Regions from separate parts of the Bradyrhizobium sp. 6(2017) genome, predicted to be linked through region 2. Evidence: riboswitches for the same ligand, from Rfam matches in the RefSeq annotation. Region 2 holds a riboswitch; the other holds the start of a gene.

Region 1 (14,791 bases), 4.5 Mb from region 2:
GATGGCTTGCCGTCCTTGCCCGACACCGTGAGATCCTTGCCGTCCACCGTGATCGGCAGGTCTTCGGGGATCGTGGAACGGTCTCCGTCAAGCACGCGCCTGGCGCGCCCGGTGTCCATGTCGATGATGATGATCGCGGCATGCGATCCGTCGCCGCCCGGGCCGATATTCTCGTCGGCGATGTAGAACTTGCGATGCTTCTGATCGATCACGATGTCCTGCGGCTGCGATCCCGTCCGCGTGACGGGATCCGGCATGTAATAGATGCGCTCGAGCCGGTCGCTGCGCGTATTCCATCCTACCAGTTTTGGCGTGATGTTGGTGCGGAAGCCCATGTCGATGATCCAGACCACGCCATTCTCGTCCGAGCGGAGCCCGAGCACGTTGTCGAGATACTGATCGGTGCCCTTCCGCGGCGTATTCCACTCTGCGCTCGGAAACGGCTGGAATGTCGTCGGCGACGTCAGCTTCGCGACCCTGATCTCCGGACTGAAGAACGGGTGATGGCTGAAGATCAGCTGGTTGTCCGGCGTGATGGCGATGTTGCCGACCGACTCGGGCAACCGCGCCACGATCTCGGCACGGACCGCCGGCTCGTCCGCACGCGCAACTGATAGCAATACGTTCGCCGTCATCGCGGCGATCAACAAAATCCCTCGCTTCACGCGGGTCCCCTCCCTGTTGCCGTTGATGTGTCGTTGCACGCCGGACCGGCCTTGATCGGCAAGGTTCGGCTTTGCGGGACCAACGTTGCGCGCTAAGTTGGGCGCTGACAATTACGCACAGGAATGTCCGGTAGTATCAGGGAGTGAACCATGAAGGGGCGCGATGCGAAGAGCTATGATTGTGCGGCCGGCTGCCCCGTCGAGGCGACGCTCGATCTGATCGACGGCAAGTGGAAGGCCGTGATCCTCTATCACCTGCTCGGCGATACCATCCGATTCAACGAACTCGGGCGGCGGCTGTCGCGGATTTCACAGCGCATGCTCACGCGGCAGCTTCGCGAGCTGGAAGCCGCTGATCTGATCCACCGCGAGATCTATCCGGAGGTGCCGCCGCGCGTCGAGTATTCGCTGACGGCGCGCGGGCGTTCGCTCGAACCCGTGATCCACTCGCTGTGGAGCTGGGGCAACGCCTATCTCGAGGAGCGAGGCGCTGCGCCGCGCGCGCTCAACGGGGCGTCAGCCTCGGCACAACGCGCCGGGTAGAGCGGAGCAGCGCATGCCGCGGACGAACCTGCTCAACTGGGCGGTCCGGCGCCTGGTGATCTGGCTACTCGTGCTCGGCGGCGGATATCTCTTGGTGTTCGGCGGATCGTCGACGTCCAAGCCGATCCGCAAGAAGATTTCGATCGAGGTGGCGACACCGAACGGCACGGCACGCGGCGCATCCGTGATCGAGATGGTCCACTCGCATGCACCATGGTGGTACCCGGCCGCGGTGAAGGGCGCGACCTCCGAGCGGGGCGAAGCGCCCTACGCCGATCTTGGCGGCAGGCGCTATGTGTTCGTCACCATCAACAACCAGCTCGACGAGAGACCGATCTCGGAAAGCCTTCTGCCGGAATCGATACAGGCCGATGGCAGCTTTCAAGCGAACAGGACGCCGATGATCGTGACCTTTGGCGATATCGAGGATCCGAACACGATCCGGAAGCTCGAGCCCGGCGCATTCGAGCGGGCGTTCGGATCGGGCTATCGTTTGGTGAGCCTAACCGCGACCGATACGCAGGATCCGCCCACCAACGGAACGCTGGCGCAGAAATTTCCGGTGCTGCATCGGCAGCTATCGATGCCGACCCGGCAGCGCGTGCCGCAGCCCTATCAGCGCGGCGATCTCCGAGTGATCAACTGGCGCGCCTTCGAGACGCCGCCAACACCGTGAGCCCTGTGTAGTCTACGCTGACCGCCGCTTCATCGCGCCGATGCCGAGGAATGAACCGTCGACGGACGGATATTGGCTGGTGAATTCGAACGTATCGAAGATCGGCGCTTCGAACTCCTTGAGGGCCGTCCAGAGCAGCGTCGTATCCGGACAGGCCTGGGAGTGGACGTCGTGATGCACGATGATCCTGGCGTGGGCGCGGACCAGCAGATGGTCCAGCATCGCACCGCGCAGGCTGTGATCGCCGTCGATAAAGACGAAGTCCGGCTTCACCCGATCGACATAGGCACTGACGACCGGCGCGGTGGAGAAGGCCTGAAGATAGACCGGCTCGATCTCCGCCCGCTCGCGCAGCAGGTCGAAATAGGCCGTGATGAACGGTGTCGGATCGATCGGATCGACCGCGATCACGGTCTTGAGGTCGGCGCCGCTATTCCGGAGCCACTCCGCAACCAGGATGAACATGCCGCCCCAGCGGCAGCCGATCTCCATGTACGATGAGACGCCGGACGCGTTGCGCGCGAGCCAGGCCAGATACGGCGCAAGCTGGCTCGGATACTGCCAGAGGTGCAGGCCCTTGCCGAAGCTCGCCGACAATTCCGGCGGCTGCTCGCGCAGCAGCTCGTCGTTGAGGCCGAGCGCGGGGATGAACTCCCGCTCGAGGAATGCCACGTCGGTACGCTCTGCTGCGCTCAGTCCGGCGATCGCATCGACTGCCTCACCGACGGAATCGGAGAGATCGGCAAAACGCTGATATCGGTCGGCTTGAGCCTGCGGGACGTTGAGCATCGGCACCATCAACTCTGACGGAAGGGCAAGAGGAGACCGCAGCTGATGCGCCCCCGATGGTTGAACGGCGAGCGCCTCCGTCTCGGGCGCAAAATCTTGCGCTCGGGCCGCAAATATTCCGCCTGGCGTCCCGTGCATTTACGGGAAACCCGCCAACCCACATTCGGGTCGCGCCGGGCGCGCAGCCACGCAGCGCCTTTAACTGCTCGGGATCTTGCGCCGCACCGCCTCCAGGCCGGCGTCGGTGACGCGATATCTCCGCCCCACCTCCGGGATGATCCAGCCCTTGTCGATCATGCCGGCTAGCGTGCTCGGGCCGACCCCCGCGGGAAACGGCCGGCGATGTTTGATCGCGTCGATCGCGACCCGCTCGAGATGGGTGGCGACATGCGACGGGCGGGCACGAAACGCCTTGGCGATGATGAGAACCGACAGGACCTCGGCGCGCCGGCGCACCGCCGACGCGCTGCGGGTTAGTTCGTTGCTGATCTCGAGAGCATTCTTGCCGGCCCCGGCGAGCTGGCGGAGCTTCTCGTCCTCGTCCGAGCTCCAGCGCCGCACGATCCCCATCTGCCCCTCACCGCCTGGATACCCACCTCAAACAAAATGCATACGCAGGCGGCGCTGATTTGCCATGTGACTTTCGGCACCTCTTGAGGTGACGTTCGAGCTATCGCCATCAAGAGGGCCGATCGCGATGCCGCGCGCTGCGGCGCTCAGAGCATGATCCGATTGATCGGATCTTGCTCTGGTCCCTTTGTTTGGTCGCATTTTCTTGACGCGAACCGGTGCCCACTTCGCTGGAAAATGCTTCAGTGCTTGCTGGGTTCGAGCGTGATGAGCACGCCGGTCGGCTCCGGCTCGTGCGGCCGAAGCGACGTCAGCTCCGGATCGCTCCACTCGGCGAGACTCACGACCTCGCCCGTCTGCCCCGGCTTGTCAGAGGTCTGCGCCAGTTCGAGCACCTTGAGTCCGCTGGTATCGACGAAGAAGGTGTGCTCGCCGAACACGCTGTTCAGTTGCGCCACCGCCGGATGATCCTCCGGCAGCACCTGGGCGTTCAGTTGCGTCATGGTCTGCTTGACTTGCGTGGCATTAAGCTTCATCCGCTGCTCCTTCTTGTTGGTTCCGGCCTTGACCGGTTTCCCTGGCTGGCTTCCTTGGTTGGTTTCCCTGGCTGGCTTCCTTCCCGCCCACGCCCCTCGTTCGGGGGCTTCGAAGTCTCGAACCGATCAGGCAACGAAACGTTCCGCACGCGCGACGCATTGACCGCGGGCGTGCGGGTTCCATGTCCATCGATGCGGGAAGCACGGCTTGACGTCACGCATGCGCCCTTCACGGCGCGGAAGGCTTCTTCCTCGCAAGTCCTTCGAGATGCACGCGGCGCGCGGCGGACTTGCGTGCGCGCTCCCTGGTGCGGCAGGCCCGACAACGCACGGCCGTGGTGAACACGTCGCCCTTGGCGGTCTCGTACCACCATTTCTGCTGCAACGGAGTCCACACCTCGGCAACGCCGCAGTCCTTGCACACGAACGGCTCCGGTCGATAGGTTCCGCGCTCGACGAAATCGGGGATCGAATAGCTGTTCGACGGCGCCAGCTCGCTCGTCACCACTGGAACCTCGCCGCGCGCCAGCGCAATCTTGTAGTCGCGAAGACGGCGCTGTTCGGCGGCACGCTGCGCCTGCAGGCGACGCCATTCCTCGGCCTTGCGCCGCTTGGCGTCGATCTCTCCGCGCTTCTGCTTGCTGCTTTTCACGGCGCACACATCCAGGCCAATGCCCTATGGCGCATAGCGGAACCAGGGCGTGTACTCTAAATCCGCGATGTCCGCTCCCCCAACGGCGACGCGGAAGCGGACATTGCACAAAGTCCGAGACGGGCAAGAAGCCGACATGCTGCGGTTTATACCGTGACGTCCGCTTCACCCCCGACACCGGACTTTCGATAGCCAGTGCGGCACGTCCGAAAAGGGCCAAAAGGAGACGTACTGAAGCGACGCACGGTTATGCGAGCAACGATAAGGAGGCGGTTGCGCAGTTCCCGTGGCCCGTTCAACTCTCGGTCGAGGCGTGGGAATATCGCCGGCTAAGGCTCCGGCGGCGACGCCCGTCGGGGTTCACAATCTAGCTGGCACTTTTTTGAATGGCGGTTGGCAGCGTGTCGGATTTGTGCTTTTTGCAATAGGCCGCAACCTTTTCCGAATTCTTTTGCAAACGGTCGTAGTCCAAGACATTATTTTTTGCGGCCGCGTTATAGTAACCGCTCATGAAATACCTTACGAAATCCCGATCTGCTGAACCGTATCCTAGCCAATTTCCACAAGTGATCTTGTTCATGTCCAGCCTGATCTGAGCCGCGGCTGGCGCTGAGGCCGCGCCTATCAAAATCACAGAAACGACAAAAGTCCTGCATCTCATAACGATCCTCCAAACTCTCGAGCCGTCAATTCTTGCCTACCGATTGTTGCAAGCCATACATAACGCTTTCCGCTGGATGGTATTGGCACCATGCCTTTACGTTGGCGATATTTTGTTGATGCAAGGCAAGATCCACAAAAGTCCTGCTGTTCTGATAACTGAACCAGCCGCTCATCCAGGCAGAAAATTTATCCGACTGTGACTGCGGCATAGCGAGATATTGGCTACATATGATCTTGCCCATATCAATGGTTACCTGCGCATTCGCAACGATCGGAACTATCGAGACAGCAAACGTCAGACTGATCAATCTACATCTCATCGGGGTCGTCCTTGATGCTGATCTACCCGGGATTATGGAGAGGACTGCGGCCACAACGACGCAAGAAAACGGAGTGTCGCGCCCGCTCATGTTGATCTAGATCAACAGAAGTCCGCTTGGGGTCAAAAGCCGACCACGACACCTCGCTCGACCTTGGCCAGCTTCCCTCCCGGCAGCGGACATTACGGCATTCCGAGCAAACGTCAGCTAAGGGCCAATAGCAGCCCTTCCAGCGCCGCGCCAGCGCAACAGGTTTTCAGTCGTAGTCGACGAGATCGCGAACCTCAAAGGGCTTTGGCCCGAGCGTCGATGCCTTCGTGGCGGTGCCAGGCAGAATCTCGAAGTCAGGCGTGAACTGAACAAGGATGGCGCGCAGCCGGTCGAATCCACTCCGATCGCCCTCGAATCGCGCTTTGCCGGACGCGAGCAAATCGTCGAAGGACGCTTGACCCATCATCACTTGATTGAGATCGGAGCGATTGACGGTAACTGTCAGATCCGGGTTCTTCGCCTGGAAGCCCTTGATGTTGGTGAGTGTCGCATTGCTCATCTCGATCGCGTGCTGCTCGCCGTTATCTGGCGTGGCGAGGTTGATGGTAAACCGAATCCCATCGGCCTTTTTCGGATCCATGCTAATGCCAATGAAGTCGAGCCACTGTTCGGTGGACATCGCGCGCACGACGTCCGGTCCTGTGCTACGTGGGGGAACGCCCCCCGGGAGACCGTTGCGCAGTTCAAAGGCACCTTGCAGGAAGCTGTTGCGCACGCTGGTACTCTCCGCCCGGTAACCGAGTTGCTCGTACGCATCGGCGAGCAGCCGCCGCGCTTGCTGGTTATGCGGCTCGGCGAAGACCAACTTGTTCAGGATCTCGGTCGCAAGTAGATACTTGCCCTGCCCCAGCAATTCCTCGCTCTTCGCGACGATCTTTGCCGGGCCGCCCATCATCTCCACATACAACGGCGCCGAATCCTTCGGCGATAGGGGGATTAGATTGACCGGATTGCCGTCATAGTGCCCGAGGAACCGGTTGATAACTGCCCGTGAGTTATTCTGCACGTCACCGTGATAGCTGCGCACAGCCCATTGGTCGCGCAGGCTCTTCGGCACCTCGTACACGTTGTGTATCTCGTTGAGGGTCACCCCCCAATTAGCGTAGTGCAGCGCCTGGTTATTCAGGTTGGCATAGGCATCGCGTTGCGCGCGCAGGACTTCCTGAATACGCGCGTTACCCCAGCGCGGCCAGCTGTGTGACGCGAACATTACATCGGCCTCTTGCCCAAATTTGTACAGCGCTTCGTTGATCTCCTTCGACCAGTTCAGGGCGTTACGCACCCGCGCGCCACGCAGCGTGTAGATGTTATGGACGGTGCCGGTGATGATTTCCGACGTCCAGAGGGCTTTGAATTGCGGGAAGTAGGTATTCATCTCGACCGGCGCCTCGGTGTCCGGCGCGTTCTGGAACACCATCTTCACGCCGTCGAGCGTAATCTCCTCGATGTTCTTACCCACCAGCCGGTTCGGCGCAATCAGCCCGGTGTTGCCGTTGGCCACGTTCTTTCCGATCGCCTGATCGACATGGCCATGCGGTCCGCGTTGCAGCAGCACGGCGTACTGCCACTGCGTGCGCCGCGACATCGCATTGCCAGCCAGCACGTTCTCGGCGATCGCCTCCTGCAGGAAACCTTCCGGCGCAATCAACATCACCTTTCCACTGGTGGCGTCGGCCTCGTCGACGACTCCGCGTACCCCGCCAAAGTGGTCGACGTGTGAGTGTGAGTAGACGACCCCCACGACCGGACGCTTGCCGAGCTTGTCGTTGATGAACTCGAGCGCCGCCCGTGCGGTCTCCTGCGCCGTCAGCGGATCGAAGACAATCCAGCCAGTATCGCCTTTGATGAAACTGATGTTGGCGAGGTCGTAACCGCGCACCTGGTAGATGCGGCCCGGAACCACTTCATACAACCCGTAGGCCATGTTCAAAACGGCCTGCCGTTGCAGCGACGGATGGATGCTCTCAAAGTCCTTGCCGGTCAACAGCCAGCCGTAGCTGGCCATATCCCATGCAACGTGGCCAGCGTCGGCCATGATCTTCGTGTAGGGAGGCTCCGCGATGAACCCTCGCTTCGCTTCGTCGAAATCGCGCTTGTCCGCGAACGGAAGTTCGGCCTTCTGGCCATTGCGCAGTTCGATTGTGAACTTCGACGGTGGCTTTCCAAGCGGGTCGAAGTGCTGGGCTGCACTCGCGCCGCCGTCTGTTGGAATCAACGAGGCGCCCGGGGTTTGGCCATACGCGTCAAACGACAACAAACCCGCAAACAATACCGACAGCCCGATCAGCAATTGAACGCTTCTTGTCATTGATACCCCGCTGATGCTGTGATAGTTGGCGCCGAATAGACAAAGTAAGGGCATACCGGGTTGTACCGGTTGATCTAAATCAAGGTCGTCTGCTTTGGGTCAAACTCGGAAGTCGGAACGCGCAACCGTGAGGTCCGCTTCACCCCCGACACCGGACTTTCGATAGCCAGTGCGGCATGTCCGAAAAGGCCATCTTCGGAAGCATTGTCGCATTGACGCGATGACCAGTTCAGCACGATGATCGGGCATTAAAGCGTGCGAAAGGGGCCGCAGCATCCAAGGATATTCCCTGATGATCTACGAGGCCGCGCGTCACGAAGCCCTCAATGGGTCAAGTTGGAACGAAGCGACTTCACGCGAATACATTCAACGCATTGCAGCCGACGCCAACGCAACGTTTTCTCGCCGCGACCTATGGCCAACACATCCGCTGGAGGAAGCCCGTCCGGGCACTCGCTTTCATAATTTATATGTTGGCGCGGGTGGTGTTGCGTGGGCGCTCAACCACCTGAGGCGTATCGGAGCCATTGTCGATCATCCCGATTTTCAGGAAGTAATACCTGAATTAAGGGAGGCCAACCGCGCCCAGATCGAAGGCGGACGGTGGCGCAGCCACGGCGCCGACGGCCTTCTGATCGGTGACGCTGGACTGCTTCTAGTTGCAGGCCGATTGGCGGGGCTGAACACCGTCGCAGATCAATTGGGAGCCGCTGTTGATAATAGTAAGGACAATCCCGTGCGTGAATTTATGTTTGGGTCTCCGGGGACAGCAACCCTATCACTCGCGCTGTTTGAGGAAACCGGTGATGACATTTGGGCGTCGCGGTTTCGTCGCGATATCAGGCTTCTGTGGGATCGGCTTGAAACTTGCGAGGGCGCGGATTGCCTGATCTGGGAGCAAAATCTTCAAGGGCATAAGGCGACACATCTAGGCGCAGTTCACGGCTTCGCGGGAAATGCCTTTCCTGCGTTGCGCGGCCGACATCTCTTGCCCGAGAACGAACAAAAACAATGGCTGGATTGCATTTCTCGCACGCTGCGGGCGACGGCATTGCGCGAGGGGGAGTTGATCAATTGGCCGCAATCGGTTGGCAAACATCGACCGGGCCGCACCGCAATGCTGATGCAGCACTGTCATGGTGCGCCTGGCATTGTGAACACCATGGCTACCTTTCCGGGCCCAGCCATTGACGATCTCTTGACTGCGGCTGGCGAGACGATCTGGCAAGTTGGCCCGCTGAAAAAAGGTAGCTGCATCTGTCACGGCACGGCTGGAAACGGCTTTGCGTTTCTCAAATTGTTCAAGCGCACCGGAAGAGAGATGTGGCTGGATCGTGCTCGACAGTTCGCGGCCCACGCAATAGGCCAGTGTGAGGCAGCAAAGCAGCAGTATGGTCAGTACCGCTACACGTTGTGGACCGGCGATCTAGGGCTTGCGATCTTCCTCTCAAAATGCATTGAAGGCGACGATCTTTTTCCAACCGAAGACTTTTTCTAGCCAAGCATCCAATTTCCGCTGTGAGTCAAAACCGGCAATGCTCTGGGTGAGCAAAAATGTCTGCCTAGACCCCAAAGCCGACGTCCGCGTCGTTATGGGTGCGCGGCCAAAATGCCGGGCAGCACCACCTCATCGATGATGGCATCATTGATGCGCCGCTGTTCGGCCGACGGCTTGTCATAGTTGCCGCAGCATTGCGCGACGACAAGGTCGAGCGCGGGGAATACATAGAGGCGCTGACCGCCCCAACCGATGCCGGCGGCCCAGCGTTCGGGATGCGGCAATACTGCTGCGAAGGACGCGCCGAGATACCATTGGTAGCCGTAGCGGCCGCCATTCTCCATCACGACCGCCGGCGCGAGCACGCGCGTCAGCCAGTCGCGCGGCACGATCTGCCGGCCGCCCCACGCGCCGCCGGCGCGCACGAGCTCGCCGATCTTCAGGAGGTCGCGCGGCAACAGGCGCAGGCCCGAGGCCGCGCGATACTGGCCGTCGCCCACCCCCTTCGCCCAATCGACAGGACCAAACCCCAACGGATCGAACAGCACGCGGCGGCAATAGGCCAGCAAGTCCTCGCTGGTGCCGTTCGAGATCAAGCGCCCCAGGATCGCGGTCGCGCCGCCGCAATAGGTCCATTTGGTGCCGGGCTCGGCAACAATCGGCCGCTCCAGGATGAAGCGGAAGCGGTCGGGCGCCGCCTCCATCGCGATCTCCGAGTTGCGCAGATCGTCGCCATAGGGAACGGTGAGTTCGTCCCATTCGAGGCCGAGCGTCATCGACAGCACGTGATGGATGGTGATGCGGTCGCGGCCCACCTGGCGCGCAAGATCGGCATATTGCGGAAACTGGTCGTACAGCTTCGCCTCCGGCGGCGGCACCTTGCCGGCGGCAAGCGCAATGCCGTAGGCAAGACCGATCACGCTCTTCGATACCGAACGCAAATCGTGCGGCACATCAGGGCCGAACACGACGTTGGCGAGCGGCCCGCGGCCTTCCGCCTCATCGTCCCCCTTGCCGTAATGCTCGAACACGAGCCTGCCACCTCGGCTTACCAGCAGCGCATGCAGGCCGCTGATCGTGCCGGCACTCTCGGCCTGCGTCAGGCGACGGGCGATCTCCTCGGCCGTTGGTTGCGCTGACGCGACCCGCGGCGCGATCAGGCTCGCGCCAAGCCCGGCCAGGACGCTGCGGCGATCGAGCTTTATCGTTGGATTGAGATTCTGCGGCATGTGCATCATCGCCATCCTCCCGATGCCGGCATCGTCAGCCGGCGTGCTGTTCGGGTTTGAGCAATCGGTAGTGCAGGCGCGCATAGCTGCCGAGCTTGCCGATCGCCGCGTTGACGGCGAACAGCAGCAGCATCGCAATTCCGGCGCTGGCGGAGATCAGGCCGATGCCCGCCACCGCGCGCAGCACCAGCTTGGCGATCGACGCGACCGCGGCGAGCTTGAAGACGCTGACCAGGAGCCCGATCCCAACGATGCCGAGCACGAACATCACGAGGCCGAGGATCAGCACGGTGAGCAGCGCCGCGAACAGCAGCGGCAGCAGGAAGAAAATGTCGACCGCGGCAAGCCCGCCGAGCGCCAGCAGCGCTGAAGCTGAATTGCGCAGGCTGTGGTCATCCTCCCAGCGCCGCAGGCCGGTCTCGGTGCGCAGCTCACGCGCCAGCCGCGAGGGATCGCCGAGCGCGACCGCGACGTCCTCTTCGCTGCGTCCCGCCGCAAGGCCCTCGTCGAAATAGGCGCTGTAATCGTCGAGGATGTCCTCGGCCTCGCGCGCCGGAAGGCCGGCCAATCCGTCGGAGAGACGTCGCAGGAAGACGGCCCGGTTCATTTGCGCTCTCCGAGCAGCTGATCGACCGCGTCCGTGAAGGCCTGCCATTCGCGCTTCTGGGCGGTGAGTGCCGCGCGTCCCGCCGGCGTCAGCCGGTAGTATTTCCTCGGCGGACCGCTGCTCGACTCGACGAGGCGCGTATCGACCAGCCCGTCATCCTGCATGCGGCGCATCAGGGGGTAGATCGTGCCCTCACCCATGCCGATGCGTGAAGCGAGCGTGCTCGCGATCTCATAGGCATAGCTTTCGCCACGGGCCAGCAGCGCCAGCACGCACATCTCGAGCGCTCCCTTCTTGAGCTGAACCTGGATCGTCGATTCCGCCATCGAACTCCTGCGGGTGTTGGGTGCTATATATAGCAAGGTACCATGTAATGCAAGGTACTTCCGAGCAACACCGCTTCAAGCCCGATGATCCCGGCTACGGCCCCCGATCGGCGATCAACTCGGACGCTACGCCCGCTCCTTCGCGACCGGCCGCATGTGAATCAGAGCATCGAGCACGACGACGAGGACAGGGCGCTGCTCGTCGTTGGTCAACTCCGTCCTGAAGATCACGACAGCGTCGCGCCGCTCCGGCCTGATGGTGATCCTCTGGATCTGCGACTGGCCGGTCAGCGTGGCTCCCGGGCGGACCGGACTGGGCAATCGAATCTCCAGGCTCCGCCCGACGATCCCTGCCACCTTGCTCCAGATCGCCTCGACGACGAGGCGCTGATAGATCGCAATGGTGTTGAAGCCGCTTGCGATCAAGCCGCCGAACGGACCCGCCGCAGCCGCAGCGGGATCGGTGTGGATCGGCACGGGGTCATACTTGCCGGCGAAGGCAACGATCTCGGCCTCGCCGATCGTATAGCTGCCGAGCTGGAACGTGTGGCCTTCGGTGAGATCTTCCGCATACAGCATCGCGCACCTCCGCGAGGCACAACGATAGACGATCGCTGCGGGCTTTCCATGACCTCTGACGTCATGAACTTCGCGCACGCGACGCCGGGCGCGAAGACGTGACGCGAGCGGCATCGGCCGCTCGCGCAATGCGCATGCCGCGCTATTGCAGCCGTGCCGCCCTCGCCTTGGCGGCCTTCACGGTGTTCTCCATCAGGCAGGCGATCGTCATCGGGCCGACGCCGCGCGGCACCGGCGTGATCGCGCCGGCGATTTGCACCGCCTCGTCGAAGGAGACATCGCCGCGCACCGTGTAGCCGCCGTCCGGCTTCTCGACGCGCGTGGTGCCGACGTCGATGACGATGGCCTGCGGCTTGATCCAGTCGCCGCGCACGAGGCCGGCCTTCCCCACCGCACTGACCAGGATATCGGCCTGTCGGCAGATCTTGCTGATGCCGCGGGTGTGGATGTGGGTCTGCGTCACGGTGGCCTGCTCCTGCAGCAGCAGCGCGGCCATCGGCTTGCCGACGATGTTGGAGCTGCCGATCACCACGGCATGCGCACCGGTGAGATCAGGCCGGATCGATTTGATCAGGCGGAGACAGCCGAGCGGCGTGCATGGCACCAGCGCATCGTCGCCGTGAAACAGCCGGCCTGCGTTGAGGGCATGCAGGCCGTCGACGTCCTTGGCGGGATCGACCGCCGCCATCACGCGCAAGGCGTCGACATGGGCCGGCAGAGGCAGCTGGACGAGGATGCCGTCGATATCGTCGCGCGCGTTGAGCGCCTCGATCCTGGCCAGCAGATCGGCCTCGCTGGCGTCATCAGGCAGGCGTTCGACCTCGCCGCGCAGGCCGAGCCGTTCGGCCATCCTGACCTTGCTCTGCACGTAGATCTGGCTCGCCGGGTCACAGCCAACCAGCACGACCGCCAGCCCCGGTGCGCGGGGCAGCCGGTCCAGTTCGCTTGCAACCTGATCGATGACAATCTGGGCATGTGCATGCCCATCGAGAACATTCGCCGTCATGGGACCTCCGTTTCGAAGCGGTGCCCAGGCGCGCGGCGTTCAGTCTCTGCGCTCCCCGATGGTAGTCCATCCAAGCGCCAGTCGCGCAGATGGCGTGGTCATAGCCGCCCGGCCTGCCAAAGGCAAATCACGACGCCGGGCGAGCGAATTGCCCTGCTTTTTGCCGGTGGATCGGTGCCGGGCGGGCCACGTCTGGGGTAGGATTCGAGCAAAACTTGCGCTAAGCCTCGGCGCTTGCCGGGCTTTTCCGATCCTGGCGCCTCCTTTCCGGTCATCACACCATTTCGGACATTTTCGACATGAGACATATCATCCTCGCGCTGGCGCTCCTCTGCCCGGCTGCCGCGCTTGCACAAGGCACCACCCCTCCCGCCGCGGCCGACAAGCCGGCGGCGGCCGAGCAGCCCATGATCGGCGACAAGCCGCTGGTTCAGGTCGGCAAGAAGCCGGCTGCCAAGAAGGGTGAGAAGCCCGCGGCACCCGGCAAGCCGCAATCGGTCGCGCAGAAGCTCCAGGCCTGCGGGGACATCGACGACGCCACCAAGGAGCGGCTGCTCTGCTACGACGAGATCTTCAAGCCGCAGCCCAAGCCGAAGGCGGCGCCTGCCAAGGGCGTCAACGAATGCCGCTTCGTCAAGGAAGAGGACGAGCGGCTGACCTGCTACAACGGTTTTGCCGACAAGATTCCGCGCCTGCCGCGGTAACCGCGTAGCGCGGCACCTGCGCAATCGGCGCCCGGCGACCGGCCTGATATCGCGGACATGAAAATGCCGCCGCGAGCATTCGCGGCGGCGTATCGATGTGGGCTAGGGAGATCCCGCTTACCAGGTCCCGAAGCCGCCAAAGAAGGCCATGCGCGGCTGCTGCTGCGCGATACGGTAGGGCTGGTACATCCCGGGCTGCGCCAGCCGCATCGGCTGCTGGGGATGGGGGTGGTACCGCGCGACCTTGCGCTTCTTCGGTGCTTGCGGCTGGGCCTGCGCCGGCTGCTCGGCCGGTTTGGCTTCGGCCACGACCGGCCCCTTGCCCGCGTCAGCCTTCTCCGGCGGAATGAACTGGGCGAACGTATTGCGGACGCGGGACTGCGCCGACGCATCGCGGTCAGCCGGCGGGGCTGCAGCGGCCACCACATTCACCTGCGACGGAGCGATGGCCGGCACGCTGGTGTCGTACACCACCCGCTCCGGCAATTTCTGGGTCGACTTGATGCGCACCATGGTCTTGTCGACACCGGGCGACGACAGGCCCTGGCTGGTGACCACGGCCTCTTGCGGCACCACGAGGTTGACGACGAAGAGCAGCGCAAGCAGCACACCACCCATGTACAGGAAATAACGCGCCACAGGCATTTTGGTAGCTCCCCCCGCGCTACGGGCGCGGTTCATCTCGGCGCGACGACATCAGTCATCGCGCAACGAACTCATCGTTTGCGCATGATCACCCGGACAGGCGCCATCGCGCTCCCGGGTCGTTCTCTAACGGTCGGCTTATTAGTTAGTTCCTGCCTGGCCGTTACGGTTCACCCGGCAAGTCAATTCCCGGTCACTTTTTCGGGAATGGGGATTAAACGCGGCTGGCGGTCACGACAGAGCATTTCGCCTTGTTTGCGTTAACGTTGACGAACCCGATCAGCATCCGCGAGTAGGTCTTGCGGCTTTTCATGGCAATGGTGTCTGATATCAGCCGCTTGCGCTCGGTCAGGGGGCTGCCGTCACGGCGGATGAATGCGCAGGCGATCTCGATGTCCTTGACCGCGAAGTCATTGGCGTTGCG
Region 2 (14,791 bases):
CCTTCGAGCGAAGCCTCGGTGCCGAGCGAATTGATGCCCGCGGAGATGCCGGCATTGGCGTTCTGCTTGATCACCTTGCCGAGGCCGGGAATCGCGCGGTCCAGCGCGCCGAACAGATTGCTGAGGTCCTGGCTCTTCACGCCCGGCGCGACGCGATCCAGCGTTGCCTGCGGCACGCCCTCCTCCAGCATCTTGTCGATGCCGAGCGCGGGGATGACGCGCTCGAGGCCGGCGACCGTCATCTGCAGCTCGCCCTCGATCAACCCTTGCGCGTTCAGGCGCAGCGTGCCGGCCGCGACCGAGACCACATCGCCCTGCTCGATCCGCGACTGCTGGATCTCGACGCTGCCGCCGGCCGCCTGGATCTCGCGGAAGCGATCCGGCCAGGGCTTTGGCGAGAAATCCTTCAACCCGTTGAGCCGCGCATGGATGTCGGCATTGAACGGCTGGGCGAGCAGCGGATGCACCTCCTGCAAGGTGCCGCCTGATATCTGCAGCACGGTCTCGATCGCGGGATTGTCGGGCGCCGAGCCGTCGACCTGTCGGCCGTGCAGCTCGATGTGGTTGACATGCGCCACCGGGATCGGCGCGACACCGCCGATGCGATCGATGGCGAGATCGTCAAACACCAGCGAGGCGCGCTGCGGCACCGCCGGCAAGCCGACCACGCTGCTGCGCCCCAGCTTCCAGTTCACCTGCAGCGTCGGCTGCGCGTTGCGCTCGGCGATCGTCGCCGGTCCCTTGAACTCGGCGATCACGCGCTTGGGGTCGTAGACCTGCGCCACCACCAGGATCTCGGCCAGCCGCGCCACGAACGCCATCTGCGGCGAGGCGGTCTGCGACACCAGCATCACGCTCGGATCGGTGCAGCGGACCTCGAAGCGGAACGGGTAACCCGCCACCGAACGGTTGCCGCAGTCATAGACCCGGCCGGCCTTCGCCTCCTGCGCGCGCCAGGCATCGGCCTGCACGCCGACCTCTGAGGCGGCGAAGAACCAGAAGCCGCTCCACGCGACCGCGGCGATCAGGACCGCGACGGGGACGGCATAGAGGCCGAAGCGCGAGCGGCGGCGGGGGGCGAAGGTCAAATCGGACATGCGGCGTCCTTTGGCGGGCGAATTTGTCAAAATCTAAGCGGCGGCAAGCCCTGAACAAGCCCTTAGCAAGCCTTGGAAACATCACGGAATTTGCTTCGCTTGGGCAGCGTGTTCTGCTAGCCCATCGGTGCAATGGCTGCAAATCCCCTCAACTCCGAAACCGCCGACGGCGACCTCTGGGTGTTCGGCTACGGCTCGCTGATGTGGAAGCCGGGCTTCGAGTACCTCGAGCAGGTGCCGGCGCGGCTGATCGGCGAGCATCGCGCGCTTTGCGTCTATTCCTTTGACCACCGCGGCACGCCGGAGAAGCCCGGCCTTGTGCTCGGGCTCGACCGCGGCGGCGCCTGCCGCGGCATCGCGTTCCGCGTCGCCGCCCGCCTGCGCCACGACACCATCGCCTATTTGCGGGCGCGCGAGCAGACCACCAATGTCTATCGCGAGGTGATGCGCTCGGTGTGGCTGGAGAACGCGGCGCGCGATCGCGTCAGTGCGCTGGCCTATGTGGTCGATCGCGGCCATGTGCAATATGCCGGGCGGCTGTCGCTGGCCGAACAGCTGCGCCTGGTGCAGCAGGGCCACGGTCGCTCCGGCAACAACCGCGACTACGTGCTCTCCACCGTCGCCGCGATCGAGCAGCAGGGCTTTCGCGATCAGCCGCTGCATCAGCTGGCGGTGATGCTGCATGATGCGGGCGCGACGCTGCATCGCGACGCGCGTGCGACGGGCGGGGTTGATCCACGCTGAGGCGCGGTGGGACGGCAGCATTGATGAATCAGGCCGATCTCGTAGGATGGGTGGAGCGTAGCGATACCCATCAATTGCATCCGCGCAGTGAGGTGATGGGTATCGCTTCGCTCCACCCATCCTACGCAAATCATCCGCGCAGCCGCTGCTGCGATACCTCCCCGTCAGCGGCACGATCGGGCTTTGTAAACGGCTTGTTGCAAGATCGCACTTTTCCGGCGCGCGGCGCGGTGCATCCGGCAAATCACGGCAGGGGTGTGGCAGCGCCCTGTGACATTTAGGCTTTTGCATCGCGGCGCGGACAGATAGAAGCTGAGCCGCAAACATCGCTCGCTGATGCAATGAACCTCTCCGCACCCTTTGTCCGCCGGCCGGTCGGCACCACGCTGCTGTCGCTTGGGCTGGTCGTGGCGGGTATCATTGCGTTCTTCAAGCTGCCGGTGTCGCCGCTGCCGGATGTCGACATCCCGACCATCATGGTGCAGGCGACCTTGCCCGGCGCGAGCCCGGCCGATGTCGCTGCCACCGTGGCGAGCCCGCTCGAGCGGCACCTCGGCCAGATCGCCAGCGTCACCGAGATGACATCGACGTCTTCGCTCGGCTCGGCACGCATCACGCTGCAATTCGACATCGAGCGCGACATCAACGGCGCGGCGCGCGACGTGCAGGCCGCGATCAACGCGGCGCGCGCCGATTTACCGACCAACCTGCGCGCCAACCCGACCTACCGCAAGTTCAACCCGGCCTCGGCGCCGATCCTGATCTACACATTGACCTCGGATACGCTGACCCCGGCCGAGCTGTACGACGCCGCCTCCACCGTGCTCGCGCAAAAGCTGTCGCAGGTCGAGGGCGTCGGCGAAGTCTCGGTCGGCGGCGGCTCGCTGCCGGCGGTGCGGGTCGAGTTGATCCCGCCGGCGCTCTTCAAATACGGCATCGGGCTCGAGGACGTCCGCGCCGCGCTCAGTAGCGCCAATGCCCACAGTCCGAAGGGCGGCATCGACGTCGGCGACCAGCGCTACCAGCTCTACGCGAACGACCAGGCCAGGAAGGCGGCGGACTACAGGCCGCTGGTCGTCGCCTATCGCAACGGCGCGGCGGTGCGCCTGACCGACGTCGGCGACGTGATCGATTCCGTGGAGAACGTCCGCACGCTTGGCCTTTCCAACGGCAAGCCGGCGGTCGTGATGATCGTGTACCGGCAGCCGGGCGCCAATATCATCAAGATGGTCGACAGTGTGAAGGGGCTGATGCCGCAGCTCAAGGCCTCGGTCTCGAACGCGATCGACATCACGCTGGCGATGGACCGCTCGAAGACGATTCGCGCCTCGCTGCACGACGTCGAGATCACGCTCCTGATCGCCGTCGCGCTGGTGATCCTGGTCGTGTTCGCGTTCCTGCGCAACGCGCGCGCCACGCTGGTGCCGGTGGTGGCGGTCGGGGTGTCGCTGATTGCGACCTTCGCCGTGATGTACATGCTCGGCTACACGCTCGACATCTTCTCGCTGATGGCGCTGACGGTGGCGACCGGCTTCGTGGTCGATGACGCCATCGTGGTGCTGGAGAACATCACCCGCCACATGGATGCCGGACTGTCGCGGCTGGAAGCGACGCTGGTCGGCACCCGCGAGGTCGGCTTCACCGTGCTGTCGATGAGCGTGTCGCTGATCGCGGTGTTCGTGCCGATCCTGTTGATGGGCGGCCTGGTCGGCCGCCTGTTCCGCGAATTCGCCATGACGATCACGATCGCGATCGTGATCTCGCTGGTGGTCTCGCTGACGACGACGCCGATGATGTGCGCCGTACTGCTGCGCAAGGAGCAAGGCCAGCCGCACGGCCAGATCTACCGGATCAACGAGCGCTTCCTCGAGCTGATGCTGAGCGGCTACCGCGCGACGCTCGGCCTCGCTTTGCGCCACCCCCTCTTGGTGATGCTGATCCTGGGCTGCACGCTTTATCTGAACGTCCATCTCTACACGGTCGTGCCCAAGGGGTTTGTGCCGCAGCAGGACACCGGACTGCTGATCGGCTCGATCCAGGCCGACCAGAGCACCTCGTTCCAGCTGATGCAGCAGAAGCTGACGCAGTTCATCGACATCGTCAAAACCGATCCGGCGGTCGATACCGCGGTCGGCTTCACCGGCGGCGGCGGCGTGGGCCCCGGCGGCGGCACCAATACCGGCACGGTGTTCGCCTCGCTGAAGCCGATGGACCAGCGCAAGCTGCGCGCCGACAAGGTGATCGAGCGGCTGCGCGAGCCGCTCGCGACGGTGGCGGGCGCCACCTTGTTCCTGCAATCGATCGGCGATCTCGGCGCCGGCGGCCGTTCGGGCAACGCGGCGTATCAATACACGCTGAAGGGCTCGACCTTCGAGGAGCTGAACGAGTGGACGCCGAAGCTCGTCGCCGCGCTGCAGAAGGAGCCGACGCTGGCCGACGTCAACACCGACCAGCAGAACAAGGCGCTGCAGGCCAATCTGATCATCGATCGCGACGCCGCCTCGCGGCTCGGGATCACGGTCGCCCAGCTCGACAACACGCTGTATGACGCCTTCGGCCAGCGCCAGGTCTCGACCATCTTCGTCGCGCGCAACCAGTATCACGTGATCATGGAGGTCGCGCCGCGCTTCTCGCAGGATCCGCAGACCCTGAAGGAGGTCTATATCTCGACCTCGGGCGGATCGGCGAGCGGCACGCAGTCAACCAACGCGGTGGCCGGAACGGTCGCCTCGTCGTCGCAGAAGAGCTCGGTCAGCTCTGTCGCCGCCAATGTGGTGCGCAACCAGGCGACCAACTCGATCGGCGCCACCGGCAAGGGCGTCGCCTCGACCGGAACCGCGGTCTCGACCAGCGCGGAGACGATGATCCCGCTGTCGAGCGTCGCCCGCTTCGAGCACGGCGTGACGCCGCTCGCCGTCAACCACCAGGATCTCCTTGTCGCCAGCACCATCTCCTTCAACCTGGCGCCGGGCACCTCGCTGAGCACCGCGACCACCACGATCGAGAACGCGATGAACGCGATGCACGCGCTCGGCATGCCGGCGGGCATCAATGGCGGGTTCGCCGGCTCCGCGAAGATCTTCCAGCAGGCGCTGGCGAACGAGCTGTTTCTCATTCTCGCGGCGCTGGCGACGATCTACATCTCGCTCGGCATGCTCTACGAGAGCTACATCCACCCGCTGACCATCCTCTCCACTTTGCCCTCGGCCGGCGTCGGCGCGGTGGCGGCGCTGATGCTGTCGCACACCGATTTCGACATCATCGGCATGATCGGGGTGATTTTGCTGGTCGGCATCGTGAAGAAGAACGCGATCATGATGATCGACTTCGCGCTCGACGCCGAGCGCCAGCGCGGGCTGTCGTCGCGCGACGCGATCTACGAGGCCTGCCTGATGCGGTTCCGCCCGATCATGATGACGACGCTCGCCGCCTTGTTCGGCGCGGTGCCGTTGATGATCGGCCTCGGCGAAGGCAGCGAGCTGCGCCAGCCGCTCGGCATCGCGATCTTCGGCGGCCTGATCCTGAGCCAGATCCTGACGCTCTACACCACGCCGGTGGTCTATCTCTATCTCGACCGCACCAGGCTCTGGAACCAGCGGCGGCGTGCCGCGCGCCGCGCACGCCGGGCTGCGGCGAGCCCGTCCTGACCTGCCATCGTTGACAGACCCGCGCCGATCTTGCCAACCTGCCGCGAGGTGGCAGGCGCAAGGAACCAAGCTGTGACTCCAGCACCGGAAATCGCCGCGTCACGCTAGTTCAACACCGGCGCCCCCCTGACCCTGGCGGCGCTGCGCGGCCGCCCGGTTCTGCTGCACGCCTTCCAGATGCTGTGCCCCGGCTGCGTCGCCCACGGCACGCCACAGACCCAACGCGCGTTCGAGCTGTTCAAGCATTCGGATTTGCAGGTGATCGGGCTGCACACCGTGTTCGAGCATCACGCGGCGATGACGGAGGTCGCGCTGGAGGCCTTCATCCACGAATACCGGCTGACCTTTCCAATCGGCGTCGACAAGGCCGGCGACGGCACGCCGATCCCCGTCACCATGCAGCGCTACGGCATGCAGGGAACGCCGACCAGCATCCTGATCGGCCGCGACGGCAATATCGTGCATCACGGCTTTGGGCAGCAGAGCGACATGGCGCTCGGCGCGATCATCGCAGCCGAGCTCGCCGCGCCGCGCGGTTGACGCCCCTGCCCGGCTGCAACCTATGCGCAGCCCTTGCACGCGGCAGCGTTGTGACGGCGTCGCGAAATGCGTGATACCGTTGCGCCAACCAGAACCGTCGCCCTGCGGGAGGATCTCATGAAGACCTATCAGCTCTATATCAATGGCCAGTATGTCGACCCCGCCAATGGCGAGTGGTTCGACACCATCGACCCCTATCGCGGCGAGGCTTGGGCGAAGATCCCGCGCGGCTCGGCCGCCGACGCCGACAAGGCGGTGAAGGCCGCCAATGAGGCGATGTGGAACGGCCCGTGGGCGAAGATGACGGCGTCGGCACGCGGCAAGGCGATGCGCAAGCTCGGCGACCTCGTCGCTGCGAACGCGGAACGTCTCGCCGAGATCGAGGTGCGCGACAACGGCAAGCTGATGGCCGAGATGCTGGGCCAGCTGCGCTACCATCCGGAATGGTGGTGGTACTTCGGCGGCCTCGTCGACAAGCTCGAGGGCGGCTTGGTGCCGATCGACAAGGCGGATACCTTCGCCTACACGACGCATGAACCGGTCGGCGTCGTCGCGGCACTCACCGCATGGAACTCGCCGCTGCTGTTCGTCGCCTGGAAATGCGCCGCCGCGCTCGCCGCCGGCTGCGCCGTGGTGGTCAAGCCGTCGGAATTCACCTCGGCCAGCACGCTGGAGTTCGCGGCGCTGACGAAAGAGGCCGGAATTCCCGACGGCATCTTCAGTGTGGTGACCGGCTTCGGGCCCGAGGCCGGCGCCGCGCTGATCTCGCATCCCGGCGTCGCAAAAATCACCTTCACCGGATCGGATACGACCGGCGCAAGAGTCTATGAGACGGCCGCCAAGAGCCTGAAGCGCGTCTCGCTCGAACTCGGCGGCAAGTCGCCCAACATCGTGTTCGAGGATGCCGACCTCACGGCGGCTGCGGCCGGCGCGATCTCCGGCATCTTCGCCGCGACCGGCCAGACCTGCATCGCAGGCTCCCGCCTCCTGGTGCAGAGCTCGATCAAGGAGAAGTTCGTCGCGCGCGTGCTGGAGCTGGCGAAATCGGCCAAGATCGGTGATCCCATGAAATCCGACACCAATGTCGGCCCGATCACGACGCCGGCGCAATACAAGAAGGTGCTCGACTATATCGATATCGCCAAGGCCGAGGGCGCGCGCTGCCTGCTCGGCGGCAGGCCGGCCACAGGCGAGGGCATCCAGGGCGGCCAGTTCGTCGAGCCGACGATTTTCACCGATGTCGACAACACCATGCGGATCGCGCGCGAGGAGGTGTTCGGGCCGGTGCTGTCGATCATCTCGTTCGACACCGAGGAAGACGCCATCCGGATCGCCAACGACACGATCTACGGCCTTGCCGCCGGCATCTGGACCAAGGATCTCGCGCGCGCCATCCGCGTGCCGAAGCAGCTGCGCGCCGGCACCGTCTGGGTGAACACCTACCGCGCCATCAGCTACATGATGCCGTTCGGCGGCATGAAGTTCTCCGGCGTCGGCCGCGAGAGCGGCATCGACGCGGTGCGCGAATATCAGGAAACCAAGAGCGTCTGGATCTCGACCGCGACGGACGTGCCGGCCAATCCATTCGTGATGCGTTGAGGGCGTGTTTTGGTCTCGCTTCGGTTCACCTCCTCCATCGGGGGTGAACCGAGTTGCAGTCCGAACACCCCAGGAAAGTTAATGCATAGCCATCGGATTTCCGCCGTCCACGACAATCGTTTGTCCCGTCACGCTGTCCATTCGGCAATAGGCCACCACGAGCTGAGCAATGTCATCGACGCTTCCGGTTTGTCCAAGCACTGACTGGGCGCGCGCCATCTGCCGCATTGCTTCGGGCACGCGCTCGGCCATGCGCGTTCCTTCGACCAAGCCGGGGGCGACACAGTTGACGGTCACTTCGGGCGACAATGTAACTGCCAGGCAATGCGTAAGATGGATCAATGCCGCTTTGCTGACCGCGTAAGCGATACTGCTGCCACCTGGTGCAACCCCGGCAATTGACGCGATATTGACAATGCGACCAGCCTTGTGCCGCCGAAGTTCAGAGGCAAAACCCCGCGCGAGCAGAAATGGTCCGCGAAGATTCGTTTCAAGAATCCTATCCCAGATCTCCGGCGTTAGCGCGTCGAGCTCCTTGAACGGGTGCCGACGTTCCACGCGGCGTTGTTGATCAGAATATCGATCCGGCCAAAATGGCCGGCCACGGCTTTGACGCATGCATCGATCGATTGGGGATCCCGCTGATCAAGCTGCACCGCCTGGCTGCGCCGGCCAGCCATCCGCAGCGCCTCGACCAATTCACCCGCGCGCGTCGCTTCCGCTACGTAGGAAACGGCAACGTCCGCACCGGCGGTGGCGAGAGCCTTGGTAATCGCCTCTCCAATTCCACCCGACCCGCCGGTGACCAATGCGACTTTTCCGTTGATATCCATGGCTCCCCCTCGTTCGCACGAACGGCAACGCTCAGGGTCAAAGATACACGTTTCAACGGAACCGGCAAAATTGCGCCTGAATGTCATCATGCGGCATCACCCTGCCGCCCGTGCTCGGCAATGCAAGCATCTGGTTGGCGGCCTAGGCAGGCAGCGGCCAGGTGACGTCCCTACCCTTCAGTTCCTTGTAGCGTCGGGTGTGGGCGCGGATGCTTCCGAGATCCGACATGCCGCGCGACAGCAGGTCCCGGTCGAGCCGCGCGGCGGCATCGATCGCCGTCATCGTGGTCGCCTGGAGCGCGCGCTTCGAAAACGCGTAGGCCGTGTAGCAATCCGGCGGTACCAACGCCGCCCAAGCGACGGCCGCGTAGAGCAGCTTGTCCGGCGCGACCGTCTGCTGGACGACGCCCAGTCGCGTCGCCGCGGCGAGATCGTAGACCTGACCAAACAGCGTCAATTCGCAAGCCGATCGCGGACCGATCGCATGCTTGATGATCTCACAGTAAATAGCCGGCATCGGGATGCCGATGGGTACCTCGTTCAGCGCGAACTGCAGCGGACCTTCGCTGGCGATCCGGTGATCGCAATCGATCGCGGTGATGAATCCACCTGCATAGGCATGGCCGTTGATCGCAGCCACCGTCGGCCTCGGATACGTGAAGAGACGGAGGTTCGTCGCGCGATATTCTTCGAACCAAGCATCGATCTCCTTGATCGATTGGCGCGCGAACAACGGGAAATGATGGTCGAGGTCGAGGCCCGCCGTGAACACCGCGCCCGATCCGGTCAACACGACGGCGCAATCGGCGAACTCGGATTCCAGGCGATCGAACGCCGCGTGTAGGTCGGCGAAGAAAGCCGGATTCTGCGCATTGACCTTGTTGGTGTTCATTGTCACTACGGCAACGTGCGGGTGCTTGCGTTCAATGATCCAGGGCATCGGTCATCCTATGGTTGCGAAAGATCAGGCAAGCTTGAACAGACGCCGCGCGTTGTCGGTTAAGAATGCCGAACGGGCGTCGACGCCGAGTTGGAGGTCGTCGAGACCGGCGAGGCACTCACCTGCGGGCCAGAAGGGATGGTTGGACCCGAAGAGAACCCGATGCCTTTTGTTGCCGCGCATATACCCGACGAGATCGGACGGGTAGCGGCTGACCTTGTAGGCCGATGTGTCGATGAAGACGTTCGGGTACTTCATGACGAGCGATAACATCTCGCCGAGCCACGGTACGCCGATATGGCCGCCGAGAATACGAAGCTCAGGAAATTCGAGCGCGACACGATCGAGATAGGGAATGGGACGCCCCGGTTCGGATTCGCGCAGAGGCCCCGCGTGTCCGACCTGCGTGCAGAACGGGATGTCGAGTTCGCAGCACTCCGCGAACAGAGGATAGTACCGGCGATCGTCCGGCGGCAGCCCCCACACCCAAGGCAGAACGCGCAGTCCCTTGAAGCCGTCTCTCTTCACGCGCAGCCTCAACTCTCGTACCGCGTCCATCGGGCGGAAGAGATCGACCGAAGCGATTCCGACGAAGCGGTCAGGGTGAGCCTGGCAGTGTTGGGCGACCTCGTCGTTACTGATCATCGGCCCGCCCGGACCGTGCCAGCCACAGAGCATGCCCATAGAAACGCCTGCACGATCCATCTCGGCAAGCGTGTCTCCGATAGGGGGCGCCGTTTCCGACCATTTGCCGGGTCTCCACCGACGCAACGACTCGAACATCGGATCCCCGATCCAGGCGGGATTCGGATGCTGCATCCAGGCGTCGATGATCATTCTGAGCTGCCCGCGTCTGACGATGGATCGAGGCGACGGCCCGCGACCTGCCAGCGTGAAAGGCGAACCTGCTCAACCGGACTCGGTCGTGGTCCCGAGTGGCCACACCGCCATCACTAGACGCGAGGATCGTTCGGCGTCTTGAAGAAATCGGACAGCCTGCGCACGGGGCCTGCCCCACGCCTGCCGGAACGCCCCGGGCGTGACACCGGCGTGTCGCCGAAACTCTCTGGTGAGGTGGGCCTGATCGAAAATCCGAGATCAGATGCAATCCCCGACAGACCATCGCCTCCGGCCGCGATTTCGTAGACCGAGCGACGGAAGCGCTGCACGGCAAGAAAACGCTTGGGCGGACAACCGGTCGACGTTCGCACTCGCCTCTGCACCGTCCGGACCGATTTACCGACATGGCCCGCCAGGTCGCTCACCCGACCATGCGGCGCATCCAGCGGGTCGCACCCCAGAATCGAGGGGGGCCTGGCCTTCCGCGCGAGCGCGAGTAACATCAGATCCACGCTGTCGAGGATGTCAAAGCACGATGGACTGTCCCGGACGATTCGCGCCAGCGCATCGCGACACGCGACGATCGTCGGATTGTGGACGCTCGGCGTTCCCGGCCAATTCGGTTTCAACTTGACGCCGACGATCCAACCGAAGAACGCCCTTCCTTTTCTTCTGCAATCGAGGCTCGGCTCGTTGAAGACCACTTTGCCGGCCGAATCGCCTTCCCGGAATACGAAGGCAAGCTCCTTGAGCGGGGAAGCGAATGATATCCGGCTTTCCGTCAGCCGCCCCCGGTCTTTCAGGATATAGATCGAGTCCACAAAGGCGGCCTGATCGTCGCGCGGTGCGAATTCAGCGTAGAACGAGGGATGGGCGAAGACGCTGTCTTCGCCTTTGTCCGTTTTGATTGGACTAACGGTCATCAGTTTTCGACGCTTGATCGGCAATTTCTTGGTTCGCTGTTGAATGCACTTACGACTGATCTATCATACACCTCCGTAGCGGCAGTTTAAGCGCAAAGCCGCCGGCGTAGAACGTAGCCCATTGGTTCGCGATGAAGCTCGCATCAGCCCCAGGTCGGCTCTTCTGACAAGCAGCTGCTCGCCGGCACCGTGCGGGTGAACACCTCGCGCGCCTTCAGCTACATGATGCCGTTCAGCGGCATGATGTTTTCCGGCGTCGGCCACGAAAGTGGCATCGCCCTTGTCCGCGGTCATTGAACTGGTCGTTGCGAAAGGTCCGCCGGTCGGCTAAGTTCTGCCTCACGAAGAGTCTCCGTGCTCATTCGTCCTTTCGCGCGACTGGCGAGCCAACGTGGAATTGACCACGGTGAAGCGCGAAGGGTTTCAACGCCGATCGCCTGGGCAACCCATCTGCTGGAAAAACAGCGTGTTGAGGAGCCCGAGCATGCCGTCGTTTCGCAACGAACTGTCCATCAACGATCAAGAGATCGCCGCCGCCCTTGCGGGCGAAGAGCACCGTCAACAGGACGGCGTCGAACTGATTCCGTCCGAGAACTACACCTACCCGGAGGTGCTCGAACTGCTCGGCTCCGTCTTCACCAATAAATATTCGGAAGGGTATCCGGGACGCCGATACTACGGCGGCCAGCAGTATACGGACAACATCGAGAACCTCGCGCGGCAGCGGGCCTGCTCGCTGTTTCGTGCCGAGCACGCCAACGTTCAGCCGCTTTCCGGATCACCGATGAATCAGGCCGTCTATCTCGGCCTGTTGAATCCCGGCGACACCATTCTCGCCATGGACCTGTCCCATGGCGGTCATCTCACCCACGGCGCGCCGGTGTCCCACATGGGGCGCCTGTTCAACTTCATTCGCTACAAGACGGCGCCGTCAAACGGCGGCGCGATCGATTTCGACGCATTGCGCGCGATGGCGCGTGACGCGCGCCCGAAGATGGTGTTGTGCGGCTACAGCTCCTATCCGCGCGACCTCGACTATGCGGCATTCAAGAGCATTGCCGACGAAGTCGGCGCGCTCACGATGGCCGACGTCAGCCATTATGGCGGACTGGTTGCCGCTGACGTCATGCGCAATCCGCTCGATGCCGGCTTCGACGTCATGACGACGACATCCCACAAGTCGCTGCGCGGCCCCCGCGGCGGGATCATCCTGTGCCGCAAGGAACATGCCGGCCGGATCGATGCTTCGGTGTTTCCCGGTTTGCAGGGCGGACCTCACATGAACGTCGTGGCCGGGATTGCCGTGACGCTCAAGCGAGCGGCGACGGCGGATTTCCAGGCTTATGCGCGGCGGGTCTTGCGCAACGCGAAGGTGCTCGCCGGCGCGCTGATGGAGCGCGGGATGAAGCTGGTCACCGACGGGACGGACAATCACATGATGGTCGTTGATACGGCGGCATCCGTCGGGCTGGACGGGCGGGCCGCCGAGGACGTGCTCGATGCCATCGCCATCACCACCAACAAGCAAATCATTCCGGACGATCCGCGCCCGCCGCTCAGGCCGAGCGGCGTTCGCCTCGGGACGCCGGCGGCGACCACGCGCGGCATGGGGGAAGCCGAAATGCAGCGTATCGGCGGGTTCATAGCGGCGGCTCTGCGGGCGAACGGAGACGATACGGTCGTCGCGCGCCTCAGGTCGGAATGCACGGAGATGTGCCGGGCTTTTCCTGTTCCGGGCGTTGTGTCCGGGTCCGCACCGAACTGACCGGCGGCACACCGGCAACCGCAATTTGGCGCGCAGATGCGCAGAACGGAGTTGGGCGCCGGCGCCCAACTTCGGATGCGCCCATCAGGGATTGCCGACCTCGAAGGCCAGCAGAACGTTGCCGGGCAATCCGCTCCACTGCGCGTAGCCGGAATTGACGTACAGCATGTGATCCACAACGATCGGGCCGGGCCCGTCCATGGCACCGCCACGGGCCGCAACGCCATTCACCGTGGTGTAGTCGCGGGCGGTGTCGATCTCCCAAAGCAGCCGTGCGTCATCGGTTGCATAGGCGCGCAAGAAGCCGCTCACGCCGCCCGAGAACACGACGCCGGGAATGACAGTGATCGCGGCCGACAGCGCCGGGCTGCACTGGGGGCGGTCGCCACAGGCCACCGGCGCGACCTGCATCGTGATCTTCCCGGTCACAAGATCCAGCCCGAACAGGCCGCCACCTTCGCTTGAATTCAGACGCCTCGTGCCGTCCCTTAGAAACCGCACGTCCGAATTGGCGACATAGATCCGGTCCTGGTCCGCAGCCGAGCCCCATTCGGTCCCGCCCAACGGGCCGCCCTGGCCGATCCGCGTCTGCCACAGGATCTTGCCCTCATGGTCGGGATCCAGCGCATGGACCACGCCGGATTTCTGGCCGATCACCAGCGCGCGTTGCCCGCTGCGCAGGCTCACCAGGATGGGCGATTGGCCGAAGTCGTGGTCGGGGCCGCGACTATCGGGACAATTCGACTGGTCGGCGCCGAAACACGCAACGACGAAGCTGTCCCTGGGCGTGGCCTGCTGATGCCAAAGCATCCGGCCGGTCGCCAGATCGAATGCGAGGACGGCATCGCTCGTGTCGGTTGCCGGGTCGGCATAGCTGTTCGACGTCGCGACATAGAGCGCCTGGCGCTGCACGTCGATCGTCGGCGCGGACCAGACCGACGCTCCGGCCGGACCGAACAGCTGGGTGCCGATGGCGTTCGCCTTGGTCGGATGCGGCGCTTCAGGGATGGTGTAGCTCTTCCAGATCTGCGCGCCGGTCTCGGCGTTGAGCGCAACAACGCTGCCGCGAAACGTGCAGCATTGGTAGGTCGGCCGCGACCCCGTGGCCTCCTCGATCGATGAAACCCCGACATAGACGACGCCGGAATGGAAGACTGGCGCGCCGGTGATCCGGGCGGCCAGATGATCGTCGGCCCTGCTCTTCCAAATCAGCGCGCCGGTCACGGCATTCACGGCGTAGACGTTGGCGAACAGATCGCCAAAGAAGATGGCGGGCTGGCCGTTGTCCAGCGGGGCAAAACTGATCGCGGTCCGGACCGCCGCCTCGGTCGGAAACACCCAGCGGGTGCATCCGCTTTTGGCGTCGAGGGCGTGCACCTTGCGGTCGCCGCCGCCGACAAACAGCACGCCGCCGACGACCGTCGGCTGAGCGAAGGCTGTGGACGTGTTCGGGAATCCGAACGCCCATTTCAGACGTAATCGGGGGACTTCATCTGGCGTAAGGCCGGCCGTTGCCGCCGGCTGAAACCGGCTGTTGTTGAGATCCGCGCCCCAACCGTTCCACCCTGGCCCATCGATCGGTTGTGGAAAGCCGGCCTCGCTCGGCGCGCATTGGCCCGCATTCTCAGTCGACGCATGCGACGCGGCCTTGCCGGTGACGAGCGAGGCGACCGCCGCGCGCTCGTCACCGGTCAGCCCCTGCGCGAAGGATGCCATCGCGCCCGTGGTGATCGCACCCAGAACCTCGTCGAACGATTTTGCCTGCAGCGCGGCGCGGCTCGGCACGCGACTATCCGCGTTGCCGCTGTCGTGGCACTGCGCGCAGCGTTGCGCGTAGAGCGCGGCGGCGCGTTGCTGCGCTGT

Evidence for each region. Region 2 has a riboswitch for ZMP and ZTP ahead of glyA (serine hydroxymethyltransferase). Riboswitches for the same ligand answer to the same signal wherever they lie in the genome.
Region 1: linked by a shared signal. The riboswitch ahead of G6P99_RS27565 (bifunctional 5,10-methylenetetrahydrofolate dehydrogenase/5,10-methenyltetrahydrofolate cyclohydrolase) and the one ahead of glyA (serine hydroxymethyltransferase) in region 2 are both predicted to bind ZMP and ZTP.

Annotation. Positions count from the first base shown of each region.
Region 1 is NZ_CP049289.2:5,839,325-5,854,115, forward strand. It holds gene G6P99_RS27490 (L-dopachrome tautomerase-related protein) at 1-665, opposite strand, end outside; gene G6P99_RS27495 (winged helix-turn-helix transcriptional regulator) at 816-1,208, shown strand; gene G6P99_RS27500 (hypothetical protein) at 1,222-1,884, shown strand; gene G6P99_RS27505 (hypothetical protein) at 1,897-2,673, opposite strand; gene G6P99_RS27510 (hypothetical protein) at 2,872-3,243, opposite strand; gene G6P99_RS27515 (hypothetical protein) at 3,486-3,779, opposite strand; gene G6P99_RS27520 (zinc-ribbon domain containing protein) at 4,009-4,431, opposite strand; gene G6P99_RS27525 (HdeA/HdeB family chaperone) at 4,799-5,011, opposite strand; gene G6P99_RS27530 (HdeA/HdeB family chaperone) at 5,118-5,402, opposite strand; gene G6P99_RS27535 (alkyl/aryl-sulfatase) at 5,671-7,755, opposite strand; gene G6P99_RS27540 (lanthionine synthetase C family protein) at 8,066-9,271, shown strand; gene G6P99_RS27545 (serine hydrolase domain-containing protein) at 9,364-10,509, opposite strand; gene G6P99_RS27550 (DUF1700 domain-containing protein) at 10,535-11,107, opposite strand; gene G6P99_RS27555 (PadR family transcriptional regulator) at 11,104-11,433, opposite strand; gene G6P99_RS27560 (MaoC/PaaZ C-terminal domain-containing protein) at 11,560-12,012, opposite strand; gene G6P99_RS27565 (bifunctional 5,10-methylenetetrahydrofolate dehydrogenase/5,10-methenyltetrahydrofolate cyclohydrolase) at 12,155-13,018, opposite strand; ZMP/ZTP riboswitch at 13,034-13,113, opposite strand; gene G6P99_RS27570 (hypothetical protein) at 13,318-13,722, shown strand; gene G6P99_RS27575 (hypothetical protein) at 13,840-14,367, opposite strand; gene G6P99_RS27580 (hypothetical protein) at 14,582-14,791, opposite strand, start outside.
Region 2 is NZ_CP049289.2:1,316,444-1,331,234, reverse strand. It holds gene G6P99_RS06240 (DUF2125 domain-containing protein) at 1-1,097, opposite strand, end outside; gene G6P99_RS06235 (gamma-glutamylcyclotransferase) at 1,230-1,841, shown strand; gene G6P99_RS06230 (efflux RND transporter permease subunit) at 2,183-5,488, shown strand; gene G6P99_RS06225 (peroxiredoxin family protein) at 5,615-6,028, shown strand; gene G6P99_RS06220 (aldehyde dehydrogenase) at 6,146-7,627, shown strand; gene G6P99_RS06215 (SDR family NAD(P)-dependent oxidoreductase) at 7,706-8,185, opposite strand; gene G6P99_RS06210 (SDR family NAD(P)-dependent oxidoreductase) at 8,146-8,460, opposite strand; gene G6P99_RS06205 (enoyl-CoA hydratase/isomerase family protein) at 8,603-9,400, opposite strand; gene G6P99_RS06200 (amidohydrolase family protein) at 9,425-10,237, opposite strand; gene G6P99_RS06195 (helix-turn-helix domain-containing protein) at 10,354-11,187, opposite strand; ZMP/ZTP riboswitch at 11,528-11,613, shown strand; gene glyA (serine hydroxymethyltransferase) at 11,648-12,928, shown strand; gene G6P99_RS06185 (PQQ-binding-like beta-propeller repeat protein) at 13,013-14,791, opposite strand, start outside.